DNA from 3 places in the Metasolibacillus sp. FSL H7-0170 genome. Region 2 is predicted to be linked to each of the others. Evidence: riboswitches for the same ligand, from Rfam matches in the RefSeq annotation. Region 2 holds a riboswitch; each other region holds the start of a gene.
What was found. A riboswitch is a leader RNA that binds a small molecule or an ion and turns the genes downstream of it on or off. The one in region 2 is predicted to bind thiamine pyrophosphate.
Positions count from the first base shown of each region.

Region 1: linked by a shared signal. The riboswitch ahead of thiW (energy coupling factor transporter S component ThiW) and the one ahead of thiM (hydroxyethylthiazole kinase) in region 2 are both predicted to bind thiamine pyrophosphate.
Region 3: linked by a shared signal. The riboswitch ahead of thiT (energy-coupled thiamine transporter ThiT) and the one ahead of thiM (hydroxyethylthiazole kinase) in region 2 are both predicted to bind thiamine pyrophosphate.

Region 1 is NZ_CP151964.1:3,631,061-3,634,343, reverse strand. It holds gene MHH70_RS16955 (C39 family peptidase) at 1-357, shown strand, start outside; gene thiW (energy coupling factor transporter S component ThiW) at 1,217-1,711, opposite strand; TPP riboswitch at 1,870-1,977, opposite strand; gene MHH70_RS16945 (5'-3' exonuclease) at 2,025-2,903, opposite strand; partial or broken gene MHH70_RS16940 (MFS transporter) at 2,969-3,172, opposite strand.
Region 2 is NZ_CP151964.1:658,251-661,533, forward strand. It holds gene thiD (bifunctional hydroxymethylpyrimidine kinase/phosphomethylpyrimidine kinase) at 1-705, opposite strand, end outside; gene thiM (hydroxyethylthiazole kinase) at 711-1,457, opposite strand; TPP riboswitch at 1,631-1,731, opposite strand; gene MHH70_RS03025 (YdcF family protein) at 1,856-2,428, shown strand; gene MHH70_RS03030 (NADPH-dependent FMN reductase) at 3,005-3,283, opposite strand, start outside.
Region 3 is NZ_CP151964.1:3,234,912-3,238,194, forward strand. It holds gene MHH70_RS15080 (fructose-specific PTS transporter subunit EIIC) at 1-1,305, shown strand, start outside; TPP riboswitch at 1,408-1,515, shown strand; gene thiT (energy-coupled thiamine transporter ThiT) at 1,607-2,161, shown strand; gene MHH70_RS15090 (hypothetical protein) at 3,274-3,283, opposite strand, start outside.

The DNA.
Region 1 (3,283 bases), 930 kb from region 2:
ACAACAAAAATCGGCTTATTTCAATGGCGTCTCATCAAAAGAATGCGCAAGTTGTTCGGTGCTAATTTTACTATTCAAGGTTGCTCGCTTGCAGAAGCATTGGCACAGCTTGAACAAGGAAATCCTGTGGCATTGAAATTCGACCAATATTTTAACCTACAGTGGCGGTCAAAAAAGAAGCCTCTATTCAAATATCATTGGGTTCCACTCATTGGCTATGAAAGAAAAGACGGGGAATTATATTTAATCATCCATGATAACGGTGGACGAGGCCGAAACAGCCAAATACGTTCATTTTGCTATGAGGACAATAAGCATGTGTTAAGCTTTGTAAAAATAGAGCAGAAAAATACATAAGGGCTATATGAAAAAGCAACTGCCTTTCCATATAGCGCTAGAACCTGCTGCTCCGTTTATCCCGCATTAACGGGCAGTAAGACGCCCACTTTAAAACTTATGTGAAAATATGCTAAGGATAAGTGGGAGATTAACTGCCCGTAAATGCCCGAGTGGTTCAACTAACAATCCGTGGAGAAAAGCATCCACGGATTGAAGGTTCACTTTATCCCGCATTAACGGGCAGTAAGACGCCCACTTTAAAACTTATGTGAAAATATGCTAAGGATAAGTGGGAGATTAACTGCCCGTAAATGCCCGAGTGGTTCAACTAACAATCCGTGGAGAAAAGCATCCACGGATTGAAGGTTCACTTTATCCCGCATTAACGGGCAGTAAGACGCCCACTTCAAAACTTATGTGAAAATATGCTAAGGATAAGTGGGAGATTAACTGCCCGTAAATGCCCGAGTGGTTCAACTAACAATCCGTGGAGAAAAGCATCCACGGATTGAAGGTTCACTTTATCCCGCATTAACGGGCAGTAAGACGCCCACTTCAAAACTTATGTGAAAATATGCTAAGGATAAGTGGGAGATTAACTGCCCGTAAATGCCCGAGTGGTTCAACTAACAATCCGTGGAGAAAAGCATCCACGGATTGAAGGTTCACTTTATCCCGCATTAACGGGCAGTAAGACGCCCACTTCAAAACTTATGTGAAAATATGCTAAGGATAAGTGGGAGATCAACTGCCCGTAAATGCCCGAGTGGTTCAACTAACAATCAGCTGGGATGAGAAACATCCCCACTGATTGAAGTTTCACTTTATGATACAGAAGCTATGCCATGTAATTTTTTGCGACGAGTAACCTTATTTTCTATATCGTTTCAAAACGCTTTGCAAATACAGTGTTGCGCAAACTTACTGCAATAATAACCCCTAGCACCGCACCAATTGCACTTGACACGAAGAAGGCTGGCATAAAAGCAAGTGCCGTAACAGATGTACCCATTAATATTTTTGCATATGGGACAGCTACTAATGATGCAATCACACCTGTACCAATCACTTCACCAATACCCGCCAGCCATACTTTATGGCTATATTTATAAGCTATAGCCGCTAAAAAAGCCCCGATGACACTACCCGGAATCGCAAGTAACGAGCCTGTTCCCGTAAAAATACGAACTAATGCTGTAACGAAAGCAATTACTACAGCTGGCACAGGTCCTAACAATATAGCACTCACAACATTGACAGCATGTTGAATAGGATATGCACGCGCAATACCTGTAGGAATCGCTACAAACATTGAACCTGCCACTGCAATGGCCACAAACAGCGCCATAACAGTTAATTTACGAACTGACATAAACAACACCTCTTTTAATTGTTATTTTTGAGCATTACTTATCAGCGGATTTGCGCAAATTATTTGCACATTTCTTTCCAAGCAAATTTTCCTCCTAAAAATAAATTTAAAAATGCCGCACCCATTGTAGAAAGGGAGCGGCATAGAGTGAGCAAATTCAATCAATGTCGCCACTTCCCTACGCTAGTGTGAGCTAGATCAGGTTCAAAGGGTCTGCATAGTACATATACATCTCAGCCTTTCAAAAGGCTCCCCTAGTGGTGCAAGCAATTTTCTTCTATTATTACGGTAATTTTGTTATTCGTCAATGTCTTTATAGACCAAGCGAACGTGCGTGGCGGATAATTAAGCGCAAGCCTTTATTATCCAGCTGTGATGCAACCGCCTCATTAAACGCAGGAACTACTAAGTCATTCAGCTCCGCTTCAATGGCTGCATCGCAATTAATTGTCGCGAGCTGATGCGAGAGCTTTAGCATGTCCATACTTTCATGGATTTTAGTACGCTGCGCAGGCTTTAGTTGGTCAAGTGCTGCTAGCACTCCCTCAATTGAATGATAGGTTTGAATGAGTTGCAGTGCTGTTTTAGGACCAATTCCTTTGACACCCGGATAGCCATCGCTCGCATCCCCCATAAACGCCTTCACCTCAGCAAATTGCTTTGGGGCGATGCCATATTCTTCGCGAAAGCGCTGCTCTGTGTACGTATCATATTCTGTATAACCCTTTTTAGTAAAAGCGATTGTTGTCTTATCATTTAATAATTGTAATAAGTCGCGGTCACCGCTAATGACAGTAATCTCCGCATCGTCTTTCCATTTCTCAATCATGGAGCCGATTAAATCGTCTGCCTCCAAGCCGCTAATGCCGAAGTTTTTCCAGCCCATCATTTCTGATACATCCTTCACCATATCAAACTGTGGCAGCATTTCTTCTGGTGGTGCAGGGCGGTTTGCTTTATATCCCTCGAATAAATCATTGCGGAATGTATGCATGCCCATATCCCAACAAACAGCTAAATGTGTCGGCTTCATCAAGTTTTGAGCTGTTAAAACATGACGGGCAAAGCCTTGTACTCCATTTGTTGGCGTGCCATCCTCTAAACGAATATATTGTTTCATCGCAGCGGAGGCGAAAAATGAACGAAATAGTAGTGCCATGCCATCAACAATAAGTAAATGTGGTTTTTCCATATGTATTCCTCCATTCCCCCTTAGCATAACATGACGCTAGCGAAAAAGTCATTTTGCGCCTGCTTCTAGCGTCTTACATAGGCGAAAAGAGTCATGCCTACACCTAGTGCAGCACAAACTAAATACATTTGTGAATAAGGTAGTAAATCTGCGACTGATCCCATCACTCCCCCTCCTAAAGTAATACCTAAGTCTGCTGTCGCAATAAATAGACCAAGCAGTATGCTACGATTAGCGCTCGGCAATACAAAGGTTAAATAGGTTGTTAAAAAATGATTATCACAAACAATTGTCAATGCTTTTTCTAAGAGAAATCGAAAAAAGCTGCTTACCTACTTATCCAAAGGATTTTCGGTAAACAGCTTCGTTAATAATCAATA
Region 2 (3,283 bases):
ATGCTTTGCTTCTATAATAGCATCACGCAAAGCATAGTCCTTTCCTAAAAATGCTGTTAAAGCTGCGGAAAATGTACAGCCTGTCCCATGTGTATGCGGTGTATCAATGCGTTCACTGCTCATCGCAAAGAAGGAGCCGTCAGCAAAATATACCATATCAACAGCTTCCTCACCCTCTAAATGACCGCCCTTCATCACCACACATTGCACACCGAGTTCTAAAATTTTCTTTGCCGCTATTTCAATATCCGCAACTGTTGTAATTGTAATGCCTGTAATTTCCTCAGCCTCTGGAATATTCGGTGTAAGGACGGTTGCAATAGGTAGTAACTTCGTTTTTAATGCATAAATCGCCTCTTGCTGTAACAAGCTTGCGCCACCCTTTGCAATCATAACAGGGTCTACAACAAGCTGCACACTTTGCTTGCGTAGCTCTACCGCTACGGCTTCAATAATTTCTGCGGAAAATAGCATACCCGTTTTTACAGCAGTTACTTGTAAATCCTCAAACACCGCGTTCATTTGGGCAATGATAAATTCAGGGGAAGCAGCTAAAATATCCGATACACCAAGGGTATTTTGAGCTGTTAACGCTGTAATCGCAGATGTGCCATAAACGCCTAGCTCCTGAAATGTTTTTAAATCTGCCTGTATGCCTGCTCCACCACTACTATCTGAGCCAGCAATTGTCATAACAATATTCACATTCATCAGCCTTTCGCATATTTTTCTAAGCCATTTAATACTTCTACCTGGAACGAGCCGATATATGTTGAATTGTGCTCCGCTTCTTCAGCTATTAGCTTATACGTTTGTAAAAGCGATGCCAAATTGGCTACCGGTCCTCCTTCAAGTGTTAGCGCCGCAGTACATAGTGCACTTAATAAACAGCCTGAACCTGTAACGAATGTCATGCGCTCATGACCACCCGTTACTTTTTCTATAATTTTTCCATCTGTCACAATATCTGTCGCACCTGTTACAATAACAATTGTAGCATATTTTTTGGCTATTTCTTGCGCAACAGAAATGGTATCAATATTTCCTTGCCCACTATCGACTCCTTTTGCTTGCCATTCTACACCAGCTATGGCAGCAAGCTCCCCTTCATTGCAGCGAATTAATTGGAACTGCACTTGCTGCAATAAACTTTGGATTACTTGCTTGCGATAGTTCGTTGCACCAACCCCTACAGGGTCTAGCACAACAGGTATCTCGTGCTTATTCGCCGTTTTTCCTGCCGCAAGCATCGCAGGAACTTTAGATTGGTTTAATGTGCCGATATTAATTAATAAGCCGTTCGAAATGGAGGTCATTTCCTCCACCTCACTCACTTCATCAGCCATAACTGGTGAAGCACCAATTGCTAAAAGTCCATTCGCTGTAAAATTTGCTACTACGTAATTTGTTATACAGTGAATAAGTGGATGCTGTTGTCGAATTTTGCTTATCGTCATCGTTTGCAACCTCTTTCTCCAAGTTTTTTATTTTCCGGAAAGCTCTATCGACTAATTTGAAGCTCATTTCTTTTTCAAACCTAGCCGAAAAATGAAATCTAAAATTAGCATTCGATAATAGTCGACAAAAAAAGCCCTCTAAACATAGAGAGCGTCAAATACAAGGGAAAATTACTACCGTGTACTTTGCTCCCTACGCCAGTGTTAACTGAACAGGTTCTAAGGGTCAGGTTTTAACCTTCTCAACGCCAAAAGCGTCCCCCTGCAAATTGTTGTCATTCATTATCGTAGCACTAGTTGCGAATTTTTCCAATAGATAATCTATTTTTCTTGCTAAAGAGATATAATTTGAATCTTTTTCTCCTACCACTCGTTATATTATAGCAAGAGGTGATTATATGAAAAAATGGCTTTCCATCGCAGCAGCTATTGCTGTTTTTTATGGCGTGGGCTATTACTTTCTTGACAACGAAATAAATAAAGGTACTTCCCCAAAAGCAAATGGCACAAATGATTTTTTAATTATTTTAGGTGCAAAGGTACGACCAACTGGTGAGCCTTCCTTATCCTTGCAATATCGACTTGAAGCGGCAAACGATTATTTACAAAAACACCCGCATGTACAAGTCATCGTTTCAGGCGGTCAAGGAGATGATGAGCCCGCAACAGAAGCGTCTATAATGGCAGACTATTTAATAAGTCACGGTATCTCAGCAGAGCGTATATTACTTGAAGAAGACTCCACTTCTACATATGAAAATTTACTTTTTTCAAAGGAGCTATTACCAGAGGACATTACAACAATTACGATTGTATCTAACGACTACCATTTGCAACGCGCTAAATTTTTAGCGGAAATTATTGGGTTAGAAGCGGACGTGCTTGTAGCTAAAACACCAACATCCGTAGAAGTGAAATCAAGAATGCGCGAGCGACTCGCGCTATTAAAAACATATATATTTAAGCGATAAAGACGTATATTACTTGCGATAGGCACGTCGCTCCGCGTATTCAACGCATTGATAACACACTTTGATGCGCTTATTTACCTCATTTCGATAATTGCGCAAATCTGGCATTCTTCGGGGGTTGTCTGAAAAGTCCATTTTGTTTTGACACCGCATTGAAATAAAGGTTTTCATCCCTTCCCTTTTACTGAAGGATAACACTGCTTAAGCCAATGTTTATCACATTTTTAAAGAAGGCGTTCTCTGTTTATATAAATCAATATTTTGTGAAACATCATCGCTACTGTCCAAAATGCTGGCTATGCACAGCTTTTGGGACAGACCTATTTTTTATGTAATGATTTATTTGATGAAAAAACTCTTTTATCTTTGTTAGCAAAGAGTGCATTTACAACACCTTTAGTTCTTTTCTACTAAATATAACATAAAAAATAGAGGGCGTCCAAAAACCATTTGGGGACACCCTCTTTGTAAAGTGTTTAATGATAAATCATCGTGAATATTACAAATAGATTTTAAGTATATATTTAATATAAAAGCTACACTTTAAAAATTCTTTTCCGTTAGCCTTTTTCTATTTTACTGTACCCACTCGATAAAATTATTCATAACTTTATCTAAAAATTGAATTGTTGCTTCATCTGTTAAATTACCAGCTGCATCAAATTTCGTATGGGCTGCACCAATATACACTTCATTTCCCTGTAATACAGGTGAACCTAAGCCTGAGGCAAATAAAATATCACGTAAATGCATTTGTGCCTTTACTGTTCCTAAATTGCCCATTGATGCTCCCATAATAAATGACGGCTTGCCAATCATCACTTTATCAACTCGTGATAGCCAATCAATCGCATT
Region 3 (3,283 bases), 1.3 Mb from region 2:
GCACTTAAAACAAAGGCTGCTGAAATGGGTGTGGATATTAAAGTTGAAACGAATGGCTCAACAGGTGTGAAAAATGCGCTAACGGCAGAGGAGATTGCGGAAGCGACGACTATTATTGTAGCGGCAGATAAACAGGTTGAGATGGCACGCTTTGCTGGGAAGCATGTGATTCAAGTGCCAGTAGCAGATGGCATTCGAAAAACGCAGCAGTTAATTGAGCGTGCGTTAGAGCAAGATGCACCTATTCATACAGCAACAGGAAAACAGGAAGGAACAGAAAAGGAGAAGCGCTCAGGCTTTTACAAGCACTTAATGAATGGTGTATCAAATATGCTTCCGTTTGTTGTTGGTGGCGGTATTTTAATCGCAATATCGTTTATGTTTGGAATTAAAGCATTTGACCCGACAGATCCTTCTTATCATCCAATTGCCGAAGCATTGAACACAATCGGTGGTGGTAATGCATTTGGTTTAATGATTCCAGTATTAGCGGCATTTATCGCGATGAGTATTGCAGACCGACCAGGCTTTGCACCGGGGATGGTTGGTGGCTTCATGGCAGCAACAGGTGGGGCAGGTTTTTTAGGTGGTTTGATTGCAGGGTTTTTAGCGGGTTATTTAGTGCTTGGTCTGAAAAAAGTATTTGATAAATTGCCTACGTCACTAGAAGGAATTAAGCCTGTACTGCTTTATCCTCTATTTGGCATTTTATTTACAGGACTTATTATGATGTACATTATAATTGAGCCTGTAAAAGGGGTAAATGAGGCAATTACATCGTGGTTATCTAGCCTCGGGACAGGAAACTTAGTTATGCTTGGTTTATTGCTCGGTGGTATGATGGCAGTTGATATGGGTGGACCGATTAATAAAGCGGCCTTTACATTCGGTATCGCTATGATTGATGCGGGAAATTTTGCACCACATGCAGCAGTAATGGCAGGGGGTATGGTGCCACCATTAGGTTTAGCACTTGCGACAACATTTTTCAAACGCAAATTTTCCAAAAGGGAAAGAGATGCAGGGAAAACATGCTATATTATGGGCGCATCTTTCATTACAGAGGGCGCAATTCCATTTGCAGCAGCAGACCCAGTCCGAGTGATTCCAGCTTCAATTATAGGTGCAGCAGTAGCAGGGGCATTAACGATGATATTTGGTATTGGACTTCCTGCGCCACATGGTGGTGTATTCGTTTTCCCTGTTGTTGAAGGAAACCCAATCCTATACTTGCTAGCAGTAATAGTAGGTTCCATTGTCACAGCGCTTATTGTTGGCTTATTGAAAAAGCCAGTAGCTGAATAACTAGATATGCATTAGTTAACTACTTTCAGTAATCCACTAAAACGTATTGAAATACAAAGCGATATTCAGTACAATGAAACTGTTCTAACAAATAAATCATCATATGACCACAAGGGGAGCCGATTAAGTCGGCTGAGATTGTACACTCGTTGTACTGACTCTTTGAACCTGTAAGTTAAAGCTTGCGTAGGGATGTGGATAGAAACCGACTTCTAAGCGATGTTAGGCTCTGTCCTAACATTGCTTTTTTGTTTTCTATTCTTCCTCTTGGTTCCAATGAACAAAAGAAAGGAGACTTGTTATGAACAATAAAAATTTAGTAATTTTAATGGAAATCGCGATTATGGCAGGACTTAGCTTTATTTTAGGCAAGCTGGCATTTAGTCTTCCACAGGGCGGCTCAATAAGCTTTGGCATGCTACCAATTGTATTAGTAGCGTTTAGACATGGTGTACTTGCTGGTATGGCAACAGGATTTCTTGAGGGTATAATCAGTGCGATGATGGGCGGCTATATTTTGCATTGGTTTCAGGCCGTTTTAGATTTTGGGCTAGCCTCAACGGTAGTTGGTTTGGCAGCAGTAATGCGCAAGCCACTATTAAATGCGCTTCATGAAAAAAATAAAAAAGCGATTACACAATATATGACGATAGGCGTTTTGCTCGGTGCTACTCTTTCGTTTATTACGCATGTGTTATCAGGTGTTGTGTTCTTCTCTCAATATGCAGGAGACCAAAACCCATGGATTTACTCAATTATTTATAATGCAACACATATGATTCCGTCTGCTATTTTAACAATAATTGTAGGCTCTTTATTGTTTTCAACTGCGCCAAGATTATTAAAGGTAGCATAAAGTAAAATATCAAGAGGTTATCTGAAAAATCATTTTGAGACGACCACTTTGTACCGAAAGCGAAGCGATAGGTACAAGCATTTTAGCGAATATTTGATATAGAGTTAGGGAGGCTGTCCAAAAAGCCGTGCATAGCGGGCATTTTGGACAGTAGCGATGATGTTTCACAAAATGTTGATTCATATAAAGTGAACCTTCAATTAGTGGGGGCTTTGCCCCCCACTGATTGGTGATAGAGGAACACAAGCTAGGATCTTCGCATCCTGCGAAAACGCTTGTGTGACCAACATCGTGTTGGCCTCATTCTTAGTTTTTACAGGCTGTTTGATCCCCCACTTAAACATCCTGTTTTTATCTGCTGTTTTGAAGTGGGGGTCTTACAGCCTGCTTCTGCGGTTACTCGTCGCAAACAAATTTGTTAATACGCGATAAACAGAAAACGCCTCTTTTAAAAATGGGATGGACATTGGTTTTAGCTGCGCTATCCTTCAGTAAAAGGGAAGCGATGAAAACATCGATTTCAATGCGGTGTCAAAATAAAATAGACTTTTCGGACAACTCCCTTTGGTAGTTGATGAAAATGAATGAAATTTTCAGCCAAGAGCTATAGCAATAAGCAGTCCAAAGGATATTGAGCAAATTAGGATAATTGGGACTAATAGAAGACCTATATATCTTAATAATCTACTCCCTGTTTTCATTTTGAAGCCTAAAACCCCCACTACAAAGCTCAAGATAAAACAAAGCAGTCCTACGCCACAAAATATATAAAACAAGGTTACCTCCCAAGTAGTAAGAGGCGGTGGTCCTCCAGGCGTAGCTATACTTCTATTCCACCCTACTGACACACTTGAAAGAATAAAAAATAGCATGCCTAAAACTGCAAGAATTATTGAATATATGGAAAGCCTATTCATAAAAAACCCTCCTAATCAAACCATTTATAATTGATGATTTTAGCAAAGAAGAAAGGGCTGTCTCAAAAATCGAGCTTCTCCTCAGTACAATGAAAAATTAGCTTTATGCTTATTTTAAATTTTACGCCTTGGCATAATTGATTTGAATAAGCAATACCAAAAACGACCAAAATACCGACTTAGCACGGTTGCCTCCTAAAGCGTT